Regions from separate parts of the Rossellomorea sp. H136 genome, predicted to be linked through region 2. Evidence: predicted binding sites of a transcription regulator. Region 2 holds the regulator's gene; the other holds the start of a gene.
What was found. The regulator CtsR, encoded in region 2, represses protease genes until heat stress. The targets are predictions, from matches to a motif close to ATGGTCAATAAAGGTCAAACA.

Region 1: a site for CtsR is predicted at 6,411-6,431, ahead of clpB (ATP-dependent chaperone ClpB). Genes of this name have one in related genera too.

What each region holds. Positions count from the first base shown of each region.
Region 1 covers NZ_CM166371.1:1,696,598-1,706,452, forward strand. Annotated here, with positions in the region: gene ACYH0O_RS08550 (YitT family protein) at 1-743, shown strand, start outside; gene ACYH0O_RS08555 (BsuPI-related putative proteinase inhibitor) at 798-1,535, shown strand; gene ACYH0O_RS08560 (DUF3813 domain-containing protein) at 1,577-1,768, opposite strand; gene ACYH0O_RS08565 (hypothetical protein) at 1,768-1,917, opposite strand; gene ACYH0O_RS08570 (Cof-type HAD-IIB family hydrolase) at 2,032-2,847, opposite strand; gene ACYH0O_RS08575 (prolyl oligopeptidase family serine peptidase) at 3,031-3,804, shown strand; gene ACYH0O_RS08580 (metal-sulfur cluster assembly factor) at 3,889-4,197, shown strand; partial or broken gene ACYH0O_RS08585 (Crp/Fnr family transcriptional regulator) at 4,328-5,021, opposite strand; gene ACYH0O_RS08590 (undecaprenyl-diphosphate phosphatase) at 5,094-5,903, opposite strand; gene ACYH0O_RS08595 (YjzC family protein) at 6,108-6,287, shown strand; gene clpB (ATP-dependent chaperone ClpB) at 6,447-9,050, shown strand; gene ACYH0O_RS08605 (YjzD family protein) at 9,079-9,246, opposite strand; gene ACYH0O_RS08610 (hydrolase) at 9,535-9,855, shown strand, end outside.
Region 2 covers NZ_CM166371.1:105,704-115,558, reverse strand. Annotated here, with positions in the region: gene disA (DNA integrity scanning diadenylate cyclase DisA) at 1-3, opposite strand, end outside; gene radA (DNA repair protein RadA) at 7-1,383, opposite strand; gene clpC (ATP-dependent protease ATP-binding subunit ClpC) at 1,710-4,169, opposite strand; gene mcsB (protein-arginine kinase McsB) at 4,171-5,253, opposite strand; gene mcsA (protein-arginine kinase activator protein McsA) at 5,250-5,798, opposite strand; gene ACYH0O_RS00570 (CtsR family transcriptional regulator) at 5,818-6,279, opposite strand; rRNA gene rrf (5S ribosomal RNA) at 6,920-7,036, opposite strand; rRNA gene ACYH0O_RS00560 (23S ribosomal RNA) at 7,140-9,855, opposite strand, start outside.

The DNA.
Region 1 (9,855 bases), 1.6 Mb from region 2:
CAAGTGGGTTTACAGGATTGGCACAGTTATTGTCGAGTGTGTTAAAAGAATTTGCACCATTCAATATTTCAACAGGTATTTTATTATTTATTTTAAATATTCCTGTGACGATTCTGGGGTGGCTTAAAGTTGGCCGTTCCTTTACAGTGTATAGCTTCATTTCCGTATTTCTGACGTCCTTATTCCTGGAAGTGATTCCTGTGATTAAATTATCGCCTGATATTCTTTTAAACGCCGTCTTTGGCGGGGTCATTGCCGCGGTGGGAGTTGGAATCACGTTAAAATGGGGTGCATCTACGGGAGGGATGGACATTATTGCCATGATTCTTTCCAGAATGAAAGATAAGCCTGTCGGGTCTTATTTCTTTCTGATGAATGCGGTCATCATTACTTCTGCAGGATTTCTTTATGGGTGGGAGAAAGCATTGTATACGTTAGTAACGTTGTATGCTTCTACCCGTGTCATTGATTCCATCCATACACGCCATGAAAAACTCACAGCGATGATTGTGACAAAGAAATCCAATGAATTAAGAGAAGCCATTCATTCAAAGCTTGTCAGGGGAATCACGACTCTGCCTGCAAAAGGGGCTTTTTCCGGTGAAGATAAGGAAATGTTGATCATTGTCATTTCTCGCTATGAACTTTACGAACTCGAACATACTATTAAAGATGTAGATCCAAACGCATTTACCAATATCGTGCAAACGACTGGGATATTCGGATTTTTTAGAAAAGATTAGATTCTTAATATTAACAAATACTAAAGGTGAACTTGAATAGAAAGGGGTATCACCTTGAAGGCATTTGTTTATATACTTATTAGTTCTTTCATGCTCTTTAGTGTACCATCTCAGATGAAAGCAGAGAAGGCACCTTTGATCTTTTCTGTAAAAACTTTTCCGGGAGAAGAAGGAACTCAGATCAGGCTCGTTCTTTATAATAATAGTGAAGGGGATAATAAGATCACTTTCCCTACGAGTCAGATGTTTGACTTTACAATCAAAAACAAAGCGGGCCAAATGGTCTATCGGTACAGTCAGGGGAAATCATTCCTACAGGCGTTTCAAACCCTTACGTTGAAAAAGGGTGAAACGAAGATTTGGAAAGAAACATGGGATTACAAGCAGGAAGGAAAACGTGTCCCAAAAGGGGACTATAGAATTGAAGCACAGCTGATTGGAGAGGATATGAGTGGATTTGATCATCCTTTGCGAGCTGTGGACTCATTCTCGGTTCCAGAAGAAAACCCGTCCTTTAGAGGAATTACTGTACGTGAGGTGAAAGGGCGTTATACCATCACAGGGCGAGCCCGGGTATCAGATGGCAGCTTTTATTATTCGGTGGAGGACGGACATAGAGTGTTTCTAAAAGAAACATTATTCAAGGTTAATAAAGAAGCGCCTAACTGGACTGATTTTTCCATCATACTTCCGGAGTTATCAGGTAGTGCTGAGAAGTTCTTTATAAGTCTTTATGAGCGGGATAAAGGCGATGGGAAGATTCTTCACCAATATGTCATCTCCATTCCGTAAAAAAACAAGGGTTGTCGATTTGGACAACCCTTGTTTTTTCTTTATGACAGGCGGTTTAACTCATCTTGAAGAGCGTGAAGCTGCTTTTGTTCTTCGACATTTGAGTTAGCGTAAGCAGATGACAACGCGTTTTTCGCTTTATCAATGGACATTTGAGCGTTTTCTCCCGTACTGCATGCTTGTTGGGCAGAATGAACCGCGTTACGGGCCTGTTGGAATAATGGATTACTCATTACTCCATTCCCCCTAACCCTTCGCCATGTGATGCAAGCTTTTTAGCCTCTGCTTCAGCATACGTCAGATGGTACGGAATACGTTCATCATGTTTTGTTACAGCGATTTTACCTTGTTGTACAAATCGTTTAGATTTATTTCTACCCATCACTACCACCCCTTTTGCAAGTTGGAACGCATGATGCGCTCCTTTTTAGTATGGCTCAAGTGGTGGTGGAATACAGTAAGAAGATATACCCACAGCTTCCAAAAACGTTCTGGTTTAGAGATTAAAACGTTTTTGCAAGTAGCGTCCGATCCCGTCGTCTTGATTCGAAAATGTCACTTCATTGGCAATATCTTTAAGGGGATCAATGGCATTCCCCATGGCAACTCCAGTGCCTGCATATTCAAGCATTTCAAGATCGTTATCTTCATCTCCGAATGCAATAATCCGTTCTTGCGGAATATTTAAAGATGATGCAACTCGTTCAATTCCGACTGCTTTATTCAATCCTGATTTAACGATTTCGATGATGTGCCACGGTGCAGCCCAGCGGCGGTGGTCAATCAATTCTGCATGAACATTATCCAGGTGTGCACGAATCTCGGGAACATCTTCTTCCTCAGCGTGAATGAGCATGGAAGTAGGATGATCAGAAAGTACATTTCGGATGTCTCCAGTTGAGATCGCTGGATTGCCCATCATGAATACATCTATGATCTTTTCATCGTGATAGTGCAGATACACATCATCCATCACTTCGGCAACAATGTTGCGGAATTTAAAATCGTCACATGCATCAATGATTTGTTTTGCCACTTTTAAATCCATTGGCTCGTGATACAATCCCCATGCATCATTCATAGGATGATGCACGAAAGCACCGTTGAAATTTACTATCGGAGTAGTTAGCTTTAATTGTTGATAATACAATTCACTCGCACGATAAGGCCTGCCTGTGGCAATCATCACCTCATGCCCTTTCATGCGTGCTTTTGTTAATGTATCAAGAGTTTTTGATGAGATTTTCTTCTCATCCGTTAATAGTGTTCCGTCTAAATCCAGAACAATCAGATGTTTTTCTTGTGCGTTCATGAATACAAATCCCCAATCTTATTGGTATTAAGGCAATTTTAGCGCCAGACATTGAAAGTTGTCCACCCCAGCTTCATATCATTTAAAAATGTTTACAAACGCTTACGATTTAAATATTATACATACTACCAAATCTAGGATATCATAGTAAAGTGAAATGCATTCAGGAGGGAGAGACCACACATGATCTTAGTTGACAAATCAACCATTCAAAGCATTCCATTTCTTCACCTTGTAAAAGAAGAGGATATTGATAAGCAAGTCCCGGTATGCTTTTTTATCCACGGATTTACAAGTGCCAAGGAGCATAATTTACATTACGCCTATTATCTTGCGGAAAAAGGATTTAGAGTGATTCTTCCCGATTGTTTAGAGCATGGAGAGCGGTCGACAGGCAAATCAGAGCATCAATTAGGACAAGTATTCTGGAAGATCGTCTTAAATACGATTCATGAATTATCGATTATTAAAGGCCATTTTGAAGAAAAAGGATTGCTCGTTCATAATGGTGTCGGAGTTGCAGGGACTTCAATGGGTGGTATCGTCACACTTGGAGCGTTGACTCAATATGATTGGATCTCTTCTGCTGTCTCGCTGATGGGGAATCCTGCATATGTGAAGTTTGCTCAAGCTCAGTTGGCCCAAGTTGAATCATTAGGATATGAACTTCCATTCAGCGATGAAGAAATAGAAAACATGATAAGCGAACTGGCTCATTATGACTTAAGTCTTCAGCCTGAAAAACTTAGCGGCAGACCATTAATGTTCTGGCACGGAAAACGGGACAAAGTTGTACCATTCAACCTGACACACGAATTCTACCAAAGCATCCTGCCATACTATGAATCCCAGGAAGATAACCTGTTATTTATAGAAGATGATAAAGCGGATCATAAAGTAACGAGAGAAGGCGTGTTAAAGCTTGTTGAGTGGTTTGAGAAGCATCTATCGGCCTAACGTTTTGTTTTATAAACGTTCTTTTGTTAAGATGAATAGTGAAAATAGAAATGGGACAAGTATTGAGAGCAAAGGAGTGTTAGCATGGATCAAGATCTTAAAGATAATTTGATGGGGGCACTGGAACAGGTGGTTGACCCTGAATTAGGAATAGACATTGTTAATTTAGGTCTGGTATATGACGTGGATCTGGATGAAGAAGGTAAAGCAACGGTCACTATGACACTTACCTCAATGGGATGCCCGCTGGCTGGTACCATTGTCGATCAAGTGAAAACAGCCCTAAGTGACATCCCTGAAGTGAAGGAAACAGAAGTAGACATCGTCTGGAATCCGCCATGGAGCAAAGACAACATGTCCCGCTATGCTAAAATTGCATTGGGGATTAGGTAACACGAAAAGCGGAGCCGACTGGTCAGGCTTGACTTATGACCTCGAGGGTCTAGCCGCCGGAGCTGGACAAGTAAAAAGCCGAGGATGCAGTACCTCTACTGCATCCTCGGCTTTATTCATGCATCGGTCATCAGTCAATCCTACAAATCGAAACCGGACAGTTTTCACAATCGATTTCATCTTTGAGAAAATTCAAATCAAGTATCGTGAAATATCCTTTTTCCCACACCAGGATATTGTCTTTCTTCAATTCACTAAGTAAACCGATTCACGACTTCCCTTGAGGAACCACAGAAATTGGCCAGCTCCTGATTGGTTAACGGAAAATCAATCAGTATGCCATTTTCAACGGTTTTTCCATAGCTGTTGGACATACGGATCAGTGTTGAGTAGAGTGCACCTTTTTTTCCATGAAGAACCAGATCCCGAAACTTCGTTTGATTTTGTTGATTTTGAATTTGAATCCATTTTAGCCATTGGATTGTCAGACCGTTATTACCGGATAGCTTATCTTCAAAGGCTTCTTTAGGAAGTACATAAGTCTCCGTATCCTCAAGGATTTTTGCACTGAGCATATAGTAAGCTTCTTCGGTAAATAACGTTAACTCCCCGATCACATCGTCACTTGAACATATGCGTAATGACAACTCCCGGCCATCAGGAATCACTTTGCTGATCTGAACTCGACCACTTTTGATTAAGTATAACTCGTGAGCTGGTTTCCCCTCTTGAAACAGGAAAGTTCCTTTTTTAACGGTTTTCAACGTTTTTTTCTCGAAAAATAATTGTTTAATACCGGAAGGAACTTCTAGATTTTCACTCATGAGATCACTTCATTTCCATCGTAATGTCTTATTCTTAAAGCCTACCAAAGGAAACAGACAGTTAGAAGTGATTTACGCGAAAATTAAAACAGCAGCTCCGACAACGGCACAGTAAATGGCAAAATATTTCAGGTTACCTTTAGCCATAATATTCATGAACCATTTTAAAGAGAAGTATGAAGCAATAAGAGACGCAATAAACGCGACTAAGTAAGGAATGGCCATTGAAGCAAGGTTCGGATCCTTGATCAAATCACTTATTCCGAATACCATAACCCCGACACTTACAGGGATATAGAGCAGGAAAGAGAATCGTAATGCCGTTTCAGCTTTCATCCCGCTTGCCATTGCCGCAACAATGGTTGCACCTGAACGACTGATTCCAGGGATAAGGGCTACTGCCTGGGCAAGACCGATAATGATAGCGTCTTTCACATTTAAGTCGCCATCGTTTTTTCTACCTCGAAGGTTACGGATTAACCACAAGGCAATACCGGTAATAATTAAAGTAACCCCTACTGTCCATACATAAGTTAAATTTTTCTCAATCACGTCACCAAATAATACACCAATCACCCCGGCAGGGATAGTACCAATCAATAAGTAAACAATGAAATGAAAATCACGTTTCGTTTCTGGTGTTTTATGTTTGAAATAGCCTAAGCCATTCACGACCAGGCGCATGATATCTTCACGGTAAATAATGAGTACAGCCACTAACGAAGCCGTATTAACCAGCATTTCAAATGTTAGGGTAGCATCCTTGATTCCAAGGAAATGCTGGGCTAATAATAAATGCCCACTGGATGAAATCGGGATTGGTTCAGTAAACCCTTGAAAAATCCCTAAAAATAAATATTTCATAATCAGATAAAAATCCATTGTGTTTCCTCCAAGCTTTTTTTCTCCACAGTTTTTAATTTAACACCATAAAGGGAAAGACTGTAAAGCCTTTTTCCAAATGTTAACCGAACCGTAACTTGTTTATCATATAAAGCATTCTGATATCCTTCATCTGGCATGCATGAATGCTCAGCCTTGTAGAAAAATAGTAAGGAAGCATCGCTTCGAAAAGGAGGGGTAAGAATGGGCCAGTCACGACAGTTCAAAGCTGGAGAAAAAGCACCTAATAATGGTGAATATATCGAAATTGGTGAAACTGGGAGTATGGTGAAAAATCCGCAGAAACTACGATTAAATGCGGGGGACCGATTTCCTGAAAACTCCAACCATAATCGTCTATGGACGTATATGAGAAAACCTTAACCCCATAAGGGAACAAGGATGCCGTGACGGCAACCCACCTTAGTAAGGATGGTGACGTCTATAGGAGGCTTTCCTTGTTCCTTTTTCTTTTCCTTTTTCCATGAAAGATATATAATAGATGGAAAGGTCAATAAAGGTCAAAATGCGAGGTGTAGCACGATGAATTTTGATAATATGACTCACAACATTCAAGAAGGATTGGCTTTGGCGGGAGAGACAGCTAAAGAAAGACTACATACAGATATTACCCTTTTTCATTTGTGGAAATCACTCCTCAGCTCAGAAGACAGTTTTCTCAGAACGATCTATGAGCGTGCAGGAGTAGACGTAGAAGACTTAAAGAATTGGATCGATGACAAGTTAAACGGAATCCCTTCTGTAGAGGGGGATGGTCTGCAGTATGGCCGGTTTTTTGCAAGAGATATCCATCAGCTTATGCAAGATAGTGATGCATTAAAGGCTAAATGGAAAGATGACTATATCTCGATCGAACATCTTGCCCTTGGGCTATTCAACCAAAAGAACCACCCGGTTACGACATACTTAACAAAACACAATGTAACAGAAAAAGAATTTAAGGAGATCATTGAGACAATTAGAGGAGGGAGCAAGGTGACCACACAGAATCCTGAAGTGAAATATGAGGCGTTGAAAAGATATGGAAGGGATCTTGTTGCGGAGGTCAAGTCGGGAAGAATAGATCCGGTCATAGGCAGGGACAGTGAAATCCGCCACGTGGTTCGAATCCTTTCCCGTAAAACGAAAAATAATCCTGTCCTCATAGGAGAGCCCGGTGTCGGTAAGACGGCCATCGTTGAAGGACTTGCACAGCGGATTGTCAGAAAAGATGTCCCGGAAGGCTTGAAAGATAAAACCATCTTCGAATTAGATATGAGCTCTTTAGTTGCAGGTGCCAAGTTCAGGGGTGAGTTTGAGGAACGCTTAAAGGCTGTATTGCAGGAAGTGAAAAAGAGTGAGGGACGCATTCTTCTTTTCATTGATGAACTCCATACGATTGTTGGAGCAGGGAAAACGGAAGGAGCGATGGATGCGGGGAATATCTTAAAGCCGATGCTTGCGAGGGGAGAACTTCATTGTATAGGTGCTACCACGCTCAATGAATACCGTAAGTACATTGAAAAGGATCCCGCTTTGGAAAGACGTTTCCAACAAGTACTCGTTCAGGAACCAAATGTGGAAGATACGATATCTATTCTAAGGGGCTTAAAGGAACGATTTGAAATTCATCATGGAGTAAATATTCATGACCGGGCCATTGTGGCAGCTTCAAGACTTTCCGATCGCTATATATCCGACCGTTTCTTGCCGGACAAAGCAATAGACTTAATCGACGAGGCATGTGCGATGATCAGGACGGAAATTGACTCGATGCCATCAGAACTGGATGAAGTGACACGTAAAGTGATGCAGCTGGAAATTGAAGAAGCTGCTTTAAATAATGAAAAGGATTCTGCCAGTCTTGAACGCCTGGATCGAATTCGTGAAGATTTAAGCAATCTGAAGGAAAAAGCGAATACGATGAAGTTAAAATGGCAGCAGGAGAAAGAAAGCATAGGGATCGTCCAGGAGAAGCGGGAAGAACTGGAGAAGCTCAGGCGTTTACTCGAAGAAGCTGAAAGTGATTATGATCTGAATAAAGCTGCTGAGCTTCGTCACGGCAGGATTCCAGCTATGGAAAAAGAACTTGTTGCTGTTGAGTCTGAGATGATGAAAGAGCAGGAAGGGCGGTTGCTGCGTGAAGAAGTGACGGAGGATGAAGTGGCAAATATTGTAGCAAGATGGACAGGGATACCGATCACTAAGCTTGTAGAAGGTGAAAGGGAGAAGCTGTTAAAACTTGATCGCATTTTGCATGAAAGGGTGATCGGGCAGGATGAGGCTGTTCAATTAGTAAGTGACGCCGTTATTCGTGCGAGAGCAGGTATTAAAGATCCGAATCGTCCAATTGGTTCATTCATTTTCTTGGGTCCAACGGGAGTAGGGAAGACAGAACTTGCGAAGACACTTGCTCACACGTTATTTGATAGTGAGGAACAGATAATTCGGATTGATATGTCTGAATATATGGAGAAGCATGCGGTTTCACGCTTGATTGGTGCACCTCCAGGTTATGTTGGTTATGAAGAAGGCGGCCAGCTGACAGAAGCGATCAGACGCAAACCGTATTCGGTCATCCTACTTGATGAAATTGAGAAAGCTCATCCAGAAGTATTCAATATTCTTCTGCAAATGCTCGATGATGGGAGGATAACCGATTCTCAAGGAAGGACAGTTGATTGTAAGAACACGGTTATCATTATGACCTCTAACATCGGGTCCTCTCATCTTCTTGAACGGAATAAGGGGGAAGAGGAAATTGATATAGAAACGAAGAATCTGGTCATGAGTCAGCTTCGTTCCTCTTTCAGACCGGAATTCCTTAACCGGGTAGACGACATTATTCTCTTTAAACCATTGAGCATTGAGAATATAAAAGGGATCATCGATAAGCTAGTAGAAGACTTGCAAAACCGAGTGGAAGAACAGCTTATATCATTGTCATTAACGGAAGGTGCAAAAGAATATATAGCACAGGAAGCTTTTGATCCGGTTTATGGTGCACGCCCTTTGAAAAGGTATTTGCAGAGAGAAATCGAAACCAAACTGGCAAGAGAACTGATAGCAGGAAATATCAGGTCAAACGAAACCATTACCATCGACAGAGGAGAGAACGGTATATCGATCATTAAGAAGGATAAATAAAAAAAGCAGCCGGACTTGGCTGCTTTTTTTAGTGCTTTTCGACTGGCTCGTTTGGTATAACAAGCGTGATAAGGAATACTAATATCGTTACACAAACCGATATAATTAATCCTGTTTCAAAGTGAAAAGCAATTCCATTCATTGAACTTACAACGTAAGTTAACATTTCAGTCAGAGCAAATGCCCAGAAAAACATCCAGAAAAATCTCACGTCAAGTCACCTCATTCCTATGTAATCAACTAATACATTATTAGAGTGTTCTAACCAATTTCAATCTTTTTTATCTTACCACAGGTTCATGAATTAATAAATGACTAATCTGTGAAATGTAAACCTTATCATATACCGGTAAAAATCTCTTTAGGGATACTCTCTTTTTTAACTAAATTTGCAAATATCAAAGGTTCTTTGGGCTATCTCCCTTACCAATGTTGTCTCCTTACATAAACTATAATGACTTACTATGTAAAAGGAGAAATTCTAATGTATCAGCGATTGTTTCAATTAGAGCAAGAGTGGTGCATGATTCATTATCCTGAACGCCCAAATGGATTCGCTGTAATGGTAATAGGAGATTCCCATCACTATGTAGATGATAAGAGCAGCTTTTGGGTTCAACATGAGGCACGTTACAAGTGGATTCAAGAACTGACCGCCAAAGGCTACATTGTGTATTATAGTAATCTTTACGGAGCGAATTGGGGTAGCAATCAAGCCGTGCAGTTAGCCAAACGACTTTATCAGCATGTGAAACGAAATGAAATCATTAATGGAAAGATTCATATATTGGCTGAAGGAATGGGG
Region 2 (9,855 bases):
CATTTCCTATCCTCCTAAAATAATAGCCAGCGCTTCATTTATATTTGATACTCCTGTGACCTCTATATCAGAAGTCGGCTGCCACCCACTTAAGTTATTTTGGGGAATAATCACACGTTTAAAACCTAGTTTAGCCGCCTCTTGAACACGTTGCTCAATCCTCGAAACCCTTCTTATTTCACCTGTCAAACCGACTTCTCCAATGATACAATCGTGGGCACTTGACGCTTTATCACGAAAACTCGACGCAATACTCGCTGCTACCGCCAAATCAATCGCCGGTTCATCCAATTTAACTCCACCTGCCACTTTCAGATAGGCATCCTGCTGCTGCAATAGCATTCCTGCCCGTTTCTCCAATACGGCCATAATGAGTGAAACACGACTATGATCAATCCCTGTTGCCATCCGTCGCGGGTTGTTGAAACTGGTTGGAGTGACAAGGGCTTGTATCTCCACAAGAACAGGTCTTGTACCTTCCATGGAAGCAACGACCGTTGAGCCTGCCGCGCCTTGGGAGCGCTCCTCCAGGAATATCTCAGAAGGATTTGCGACTTCCTCCAAGCCAAGCTCTTTCATTTCAAAAATCCCCATCTCGTTCGTCGATCCAAAGCGATTCTTTACTGCCCTTAAAATACGATACGAATGATGACGCTCCCCTTCAAAATAAAGCACGGTATCAACCATATGCTCCAATAAACGTGGCCCTGCAATTGATCCTTCTTTTGTAACATGCCCTACAATAAAGATGGCGATGCCTTTTGTTTTCCCTATTCTCATTAATTCCGCTGTACATTCCCTTACCTGAGAAACACTGCCTGGAGCAGACGTCACTTCAGGGTGAAAAATCGTTTGAATCGAGTCGATGATGACAAAATCAGGTGAAATCTGTTCAATCGTCTGATGAATCAACTCAAGATTTGTTTCTGCATATATATATAGATCATCGGATTTCACATGTAATCGATCTGCCCGAAGTTTTGTTTGCTTGATGGATTCTTCTCCGGATATATATAAAACCTTCTGCTTTTGATCAGCCAGCTGGGCAGAAACCTGGAGCAATAAAGTAGATTTACCGATTCCCGGATCTCCACCGATCAACACAAGTGATCCCGGAACGACTCCTCCACCCAACACCCGATTCAGCTCTTTTGACTCGGTCAATACTCTTGGTTCTTGCTTTGTTTCGATTGAGATAAGCTTCTCTGCTTTAGTTGGCCCGCTATTTTCAGAATGCATAAACGACCCACGAGGCTTCTTTCCAGTCATCTCAACCTCTTCCACCATCGTGTTCCACTCGTTACATCCTGGACATTTCCCCATCCATTTAGCAGACTCATATCCACATGATGAACATACAAACTTTGTCTTTTTCTTTGCCAATCTATTCTTCTCCTCTTTTACTCTATTTGTACTCTAACCATTCCATATAAATACCCTTTCGGAATGATTGTAACGGTTTTATGTAATGGTTACAAGAAAAGCGCAGGTGGCTTGCTCAGGCCCGACAAGCATAAGGCGAGCTCGCTGAAAAGGCGGTCTTTGCCTTTTTGGTGAGATTGACTTATGACCTCGAGGGACTAGCCACCGGAGCTAGACAATCAGAAAAGCGCAGCGCTCAGGCCCGACAATTTGCCCAGGAAAAGCTCTATTATTATAAAAGAGGTACACGAAAAACATATACGTGTACCTCTTTTCTACCTCTTGTATTAAGTAGTAGTATTAGCTGCTTCTGCTTCTGCTTCTGCTTCTTTTACCTTCACAACAAACTCACTATCTTCTACATCGATTAATATATTCTGTCCTGTCAGTACCTTGCCTCTTAATAGCTCTTCAGACAGTCTATCTTCTACATGTTTTTGAATGGCACGACGCAGTGGACGCGCACCGTATTCAGGATCGAATCCTTCATCTGCAATTTTTTCTTTAGCAGCAACTGAAAGCTCTAAATGAATATCCTGCTCTTTCAAGCGGTTTGTCAATTGGTTGGACATCAAGGTCACAATCTCTTTTAAATGGTCTTTTTCAAGGGAATGGAACACAATGATTTCATCGATACGGTTAAGGAACTCTGGTCGGAACGCTCGTTTCAGCTCCTCCATTACCTTGCCTTTCATATCCTTATAATCCTGTTTTCCATCTTGAATATTGAACCCAACATATTTATTGCTCTTAAGGGACTGGGCACCAACGTTAGATGTCATAATTAACACCGTGTTTCTAAAGTCTACCGTTCTTCCTTTAGAATCCGTCAATCGACCATCTTCCAAGACTTGCAGAAGAATGTTAAATACATCCGGGTGTGCTTTTTCAATTTCATCCAATAGAACGACGGAATACGGTTTACGACGAACTTTCTCCGTTAACTGGCCGCCTTCTTCATACCCTACATACCCTGGAGGAGACCCTACTAAACGGGAAGTCGAATGTTTCTCCATGTACTCGGACATATCAATACGAATCATGGCATCCTCGTCACCGAACATAGATTCCGCCAATGCACGGGCAAGCTCTGTTTTCCCCACTCCTGTCGGTCCTAAGAAGATAAAGGAACCAATCGGACGCTTCGGATCTTTCAGCCCCGCTCTTGCACGACGGACTGCTTTCGACACCGCTACGACTGCTTCAGATTGACCGATGACTCTGGAATGGAGGATTTCCTCTAATTTAAGTAAGCGATCCGTTTCCGTTTGAGCAAGCTTAGATACCGGTACTCCCGTCCAGTTCGATACAACTTTTGCAATATCTTCAACGGTCACTTCTGTATTTTCCTGGCCTTGTTTTTCTTTCCATGTGTTCTTCGTTTCATCCAGCTCTTCACGAAGCTTTTGTTCTGAATCTCTTAGAGAAGCTGCTTTTTCAAACTCCTGGCTTTGAACCGCTGCATCCTTCTCTTTGCGGATTTCTTCCAGCTTGGCTTCAAGTTCTTTCAAGTTTGGCGGCGTTGTATAAGAACGTAAACGCACCTTAGAACCAGCCTCATCAATTAAATCAATCGCCTTATCCGGTAAGAAGCGGTCTGAAATGTAACGATCAGAAAGTTTCACTGCCGCATCAATCGCTTCATCTGTAATCGACACGCGGTGATGAGCTTCATAACGATCGCGTAATCCTTTAAGAATCTGAACGGACTCTTCTGCCGTTGGCTCATTGACTTGGATTGGTTGGAAACGGCGCTCTAACGCAGCATCCTTTTCAATATATTTACGGTACTCATCTAATGTCGTTGCACCGATACACTGTAATTCACCCCGAGCAAGAGATGGTTTTAAGATGTTTGACGCATCAATCGCACCTTCAGCCCCACCTGCTCCGATTAATGTGTGAAGCTCATCGATAAACAGGATGATGTTTCCTGCTTGACGGATTTCATCCATTACTTTCTTTAATCGATCCTCGAATTCCCCACGATATTTCGTACCGGCTACTACTGTACCCATATCCAGGGTCATGACGCGTTTGTCCCGAAGAATCTCAGGAACCTCATTGGCAATGATCTGCTGTGCAAGACCCTCAGCAATTGCGGTCTTACCTACACCAGGCTCACCGATCAGCACCGGGTTATTCTTCGTACGTCGACTTAGCACTTCAATGACACGCTGAATTTCTTTGCTTCGTCCTATTACCGGATCCAAACTGCCTTCACGGGCAATCGACGTCAAGTCACGGGCTAAGCTATCAAGGGTAGGCGTATTGGCATTTGCATTGCCTCCACCCTGGTGGTTACTTGAATCATTGCTGCCAAGTAACTGCAATACCTGCTGTCTTGCTTTATTTAAGCTGACTCCAAGATTACCAAGTACACGAGCGGCTACTCCTTCACCTTCACGAATCAACCCTAATAAAATATGTTCCGTTCCTACATATGAGTGACCCAGTTTACGAGCCTCATCCATAGAAAGCTCAATCACTTTCTTCGCTCGGGGTGTATAATGGATCGTTTGAGATTTCTCGGTACCTTTTCCGATCAATCCTTCCACTTCTTTCTGAATCTTTTCAGGGCTCAGTCCCAACGCCGTAAGTGCTTTAGCGGCAATCCCTTCACCTTCGCGGACAAGTCCCAATAAAATATGTTCAGTACCAATATTACTGTGCGACAGACGAATAGCTTCTTCCTGAGCTAACGCTAATACCTTTTGTGCTCTTTCTGTAAATCGACCAAACATCATATTATTTTTCCTCCTCACATGTATCCTTATCTAACTTAATTCGCTCTCGAATCAAAGAAGACCTTCTTATATCTCTTTCATTTGGTCTCAATGGACCTCCAGAATATTGTTGTAAAAATCCAGGTTGGGTTAAAATCATTAGTTCATTCAATATATTCTTAGATATGGCTTTGATGTATCCTAAATCTATACCAAGTCTGACATCCGATAAACACTTCGCTGCTTCCTTGGACTCGATAATTCTACTGTACTCCAGCACGCCAAGTGAACGAAAGATCCTATCTTCTAATTGTATGTTAGACGTTTTAACTAATGCGTCCCGTGCAGAGTGTTCTTTGTCAATGATCTGCTTCACAACACTCAATAAATCTTCCACAATATCTTCCTCTGATTTACCAAGTGTCGTTTGATTCGAAATCTGAAAGATATTCCCTAACGCCTCGCTGCCTTCTCCATATATCCCTCTTACCACCAGACCTAATTGGTTAATGGCAGGAATGATACGATTTAATTGCTGGGTCAGAACCAGACCAGGCAAATGCATCATCACAGAAGCTCTAAGTCCTGTCCCCACATTAGTGGGACAAGTCGTTAAATACCCATGTTTCTCATCAAAAGCAAAATCAAATTCACTTTCAAACCAATCATCAATCTGATTCGCTCTCTGTAAAGCTTCCTTCAATTGCAACCCTGGATATAAACACTGTATTCGAATATGGTCCTCTTCGTTTACCATTATGCTAATATCTTCTTCACTGGATAGAAGGACGGCCCCATAATTCGTGTCTTCAGCTAAGTTAGGACTAATAAGGTGTTTCTCCATCAATACCCTCTTTTGGAGAGGCTGAATCTCACTTGTAGCTAAAAATTCTAATTCTCCTAAATTCTTTGGGTATAAAGAGAGCTTATCCTTCACGCGATCCACGATCTCTTCAGCTTCTTCAGAAGAATATAAAGTGGAAAAACGAAAGGCCGTCATGTTTCTTGCGAGCCGGACCCGTGAACTAAGGACAATATCTGAATTCGGACCTTCTTCATTCATCCAGGAGCTAACAGCATTTTGTAAAAATTTCTCCAGACTCATCCTTTATCTCCTCCCTCTTTATGAACATCTTTCTCCAGGGAGCGAATTTCGTCTCGTATCTCTGCTGCTTTTTCGAACTCTTCATCCGCAATCATCCTTTGCAGATCCGATTTCAACTGCTGAATCTTTTTCTTGATGTGAATGGCTCCACCCATGCGTTCCGGAACCTTTCCGTGGTGCTCCACATTGCCACTATGAACACGCTTTAAAAGAGGAGTAAGTTCATCTTTAAACGTTTCATAGCAATGAGCACAGCCAAAGCGTCCTACATTAATGAATTGCTGAAAAGTCATTTTACACTTTTCACATTGTAATACCTCTGTCTTTGGAATTTCTGTTTCTTTTGCCTGCTTAAATGCAGGGGCTATATTAAGAAGACCTGCCAATAGGTTGTTCACAGAGAACCCGGAAGAAGAATCAAACATAAACATTTCACCCTTATCCTGAGCGCATTGTTCACATAAATGAACCTCTGTCTTTTCCCCATTTATCACCTTGGTAAAATGAAGGGTTGCAGGTCTTTCATTACACTCTTGACAAACCATCCTACTCACCTCTCAAAACTTACTCATACTTCAATGTATCCAGCATGGCTCTGAGCATTCTTCCCCTCAATACATCCCGTTCAGGTAAATCCACCATGATCACCGAACGGTCCATTACGCTCAGCATAATCTTCGCTTCCCGTTCAGAAATAATATCCTCTTCCACCAATCGAAACACAATATCTGCCGCCGTATTCTGACTGATGGTCTGTGTTATTAAAGCTACTAGCTGGTCAATAAGATGAACTTGATCGTGGGCCTTCACCTTCATGATTCGGATGTAGCCTCCGCCACCTCGTTTACTTTCTACTACATACCCTCGTTCTATCGTAAACCGGGTATTGATCACATAATTAATTTGAGAAGGAACACATTGAAACTTATCAGCGATCTCACTTCTTTTAATCTCGACTATCTCACTTTCATTCAGTTCTAAAACATTCTTTAAATAACGTTCAATGATGTCGGATATGTTCCTCATCAAACCTCCTCCTCATTTTGACTTTGACTATATTTGACTATAATTATACAACCGTGTTTTAAACTTTGCAATTATGAAGTATGACCTTAGAAGTTTTCCTGTTTTAGGAAGGTTTTAAACGTGAAAATGTGAGATTGTTGGATAGAAATAGGGAAATGGGGCATTGAGATTTTGTTGGGAAGTGTGGTGGTAAGGGCTGGGGGTTGTTTTTAGGGATGGGATGTTTGGAGGGAGTGCCGATTTGAAGTGTGATGGATGAGTGTAGAGGATATTGTGGTGGTGTATGATAAAGAAAGAGTAAAAATATATTAATTTGGATGGATCTTTTCTTAAAAGTTGTGGCTAGTCTGTGGGGAATATAGAAAATGCTTTTTTTGTATCAAAGCTGGTTTTTTTCAGAGGTGAACTGAGTGTTTATAGTCGTGGATTCGTGGTAATTGCGTCGTTTTCGGATATTATTGCGTCAGTTTTTCGTGTTATGCGTCTTTTACCAATCATCACCTAACCTCTAGTATGATTATCAACTAATTAAATTATCTTTTCCAAAGCTTAGCTGAATAGGGGATTGATGTTCAATCTACAATCTTATAAATTCAAACCACAAAAAAGAGTAACTCAATGAGCTACTCTTTTCACATTTGCCTGGCGACGTCCTACTCTCACAGGGGGAGATCCCCCAACTACCATCGGCGCTGAAGAGCTTAACTTCCGTGTTCGGCATGGGAACGGGTGTGACCTCTTCGCCATTGTCACCAGACGAATTATTCAATTGAAGGATTGTTCCTTCAAAACTAGATAAAGAATTGATGTCAAGAAAGCCGAATATCGACCAATTGTTGTTCATTTAAAAATGACTCTTTGTGGTTAAGTCCTCGATCGATTAGTATCAGTCAACTCCACATGTCGCCATGCTTCCATCTCTGACCTATCTACCTAGTCATCTTCTAGGGATCTTACTCACATACGTGATGGGAAATCTCATCTCGAGGGGGGCTTCATGCTTAGATGCTTTCAGCACTTATCCCTTCCGCACATAGCTACCCAGCGATGCCTTTGGCAAGACAACTGGTACACCAGCGGTGCGTCCATCCCGGTCCTCTCGTACTAAGGACAGCTCCTCTCAAATTTCCTGCGCCCACGACGGATAGGGACCGAACTGTCTCACGACGTTCTGAACCCAGCTCGCGTACCGCTTTAATGGGCGAACAGCCCAACCCTTGGGACCGACTACAGCCCCAGGATGCGATGAGCCGACATCGAGGTGCCAAACCTCCCCGTCGATGTGGACTCTTGGGGGAGATAAGCCTGTTATCCCCGGGGTAGCTTTTATCCGTTGAGCGATGGCCCTTCCATGCGGAACCACCGGATCACTAAGCCCGACTTTCGTCCCTGCTCGACTTGTAGGTCTCGCAGTCAAGCTCCCTTGTGCCTTTACACTCTGCGAATGATTTCCAACCATTCTGAGGGAACCTTTGGGCGCCTCCGTTACTCTTTAGGAGGCGACCGCCCCAGTCAAACTGCCCACCTGACACTGTCTCCCACCCCGATAAGGGGCGCGGGTTAGAATTTCAATACAGCCAGGGTAGTATCCCACCGATGCCTCCACCGAAGCTGGCGCTCCGGCTTCCAAGGCTCCTACCTATCCTGTACAAGCTGTACCAAAATTCAATATCAGGCTACAGTAAAGCTCCACGGGGTCTTTCCGTCCTGTCGCGGGTAACCTGCATCTTCACAGGTACTATAATTTCACCGAGTCTCTCGTTGAGACAGTGCCCAGATCGTTACGCCTTTCGTGCGGGTCGGAACTTACCCGACAAGGAATTTCGCTACCTTAGGACCGTTATAGTTACGGCCGCCGTTTACTGGGGCTTCGATTCGCACCTTCGCTTGCGCTAAGCACTCCTCTTAACCTTCCAGCACCGGGCAGGCGTCAGCCCCTATACTTCGCCTTACGGCTTCGCAGAGACCTGTGTTTTTGCTAAACAGTCGCCTGGGCCTATTCACTGCGGCTCTCTCGGGCTTGCACCCTACCAGAGCACCCCTTCTCCCGAAGTTACGGGGTCATTTTGCCGAGTTCCTTAACGAGAGTTCTCTCGCTCACCTTAGGATTCTCTCCTCGCCTACCTGTGTCGGTTTGCGGTACGGGCACCTTTTTCCTCGCTAGAGGCTTTTCTTGGCAGTGTGGAATCAGGAACTTCGCTACTATAATTCGCTCGCTATCACAGCTCAGCCTTCACGATGATGGGATTTGCCTCATCATCAGCCTAACTGCTTAGACGCACATATCCAGCAGTGCGCTTACCCTATCCTCCTGCGTCCCCCCATTGCTCAAACGGAAAAGAGGTGGTACAGGAATATCAACCTGTTGTCCATCGTCTACGCCTATCGGCCTCGACTTAGGTCCCGACTAACCCTGAGCGGACGAGCCTTCCTCAGGAAACCTTAGGCATTCGGTGGATGGGATTCTCACCCATCTTTCGCTACTCATACCGGCATTCTCACTTCTAAGCACTCCACCAGTCCTTACGGTCTAGCTTCGCAGTCCTTAGAACGCTCTCCTACCACTGACACCTAAAGGTGTCAATCCACAGCTTCGGTGATACGTTTAGCCCCGGTACATTTTCGGCGCAGAGTCACTCGACCAGTGAGCTATTACGCACTCTTTAAATGGTGGCTGCTTCTAAGCCAACATCCTGGTTGTCTAAGCAACTCCACATCCTTTTCCACTTAACGTATACTTTGGGACCTTAGCTGGTGGTCTGGGCTGTTTCCCTTTCGACTACGGATCTTATCACTCGCAGTCTGACTCCCATGGATAAGTCTTTGGCATTCGGAGTTTGTCTGAATTCGGTAACCCGATGAGGGCCCCTAGTCCAAACAGTGCTCTACCTCCAAGACTCTTACACATGAGGCTAGCCCTAAAGCTATTTCGGAGAGAACCAGCTATCTCCAAGTTCGATTGGAATTTCTCCGCTACCCACACCTCATCCCCGCACTTTTCAACGTGCGTGGGTTCGGACCTCCATTCAGTGTTACCTGAACTTCATCCTGGACATGGGTAGATCACCTGGTTTCGGGTCTACGACCACATACTCAATTCGCCCTATTCAGACTCGCTTTCGCTGCGGCTCCGTCTCATCGACTTAACCTTGCATGGGATCGTAACTCGCCGGTTCATTCTACAAAAGGCACGCCATCACCCGTTAACGGGCTCTGACTACTTGTAGGCACACGGTTTCAGGTTCTATTTCACTCCCCTTCCGGGGTGCTTTTCACCTTTCCCTCACGGTACTGGTTCACTATCGGTCACTAGGGAGTATTTAGCCTTGGGAGATGGTCCTCCCAGCTTCCGACGGGATTTCACGTGTCCCGCCGTACTCAGGATCCACTCAAGAGAGAATGAAGTTTCAACTACAGGGTTGTTACCTTCTTTGACGAGCCTTTCCAGACTTCTTCGTCTACTTCATTCCTTTGTAACTCCGTATAGAGTGTCCTACAACCCCAAGAGGCAAGCCTCTTGGTTTGGGCTACATCCCGTTTCGCTCGCCGCTACTCAGGGAATCGCAATTGCTTTCT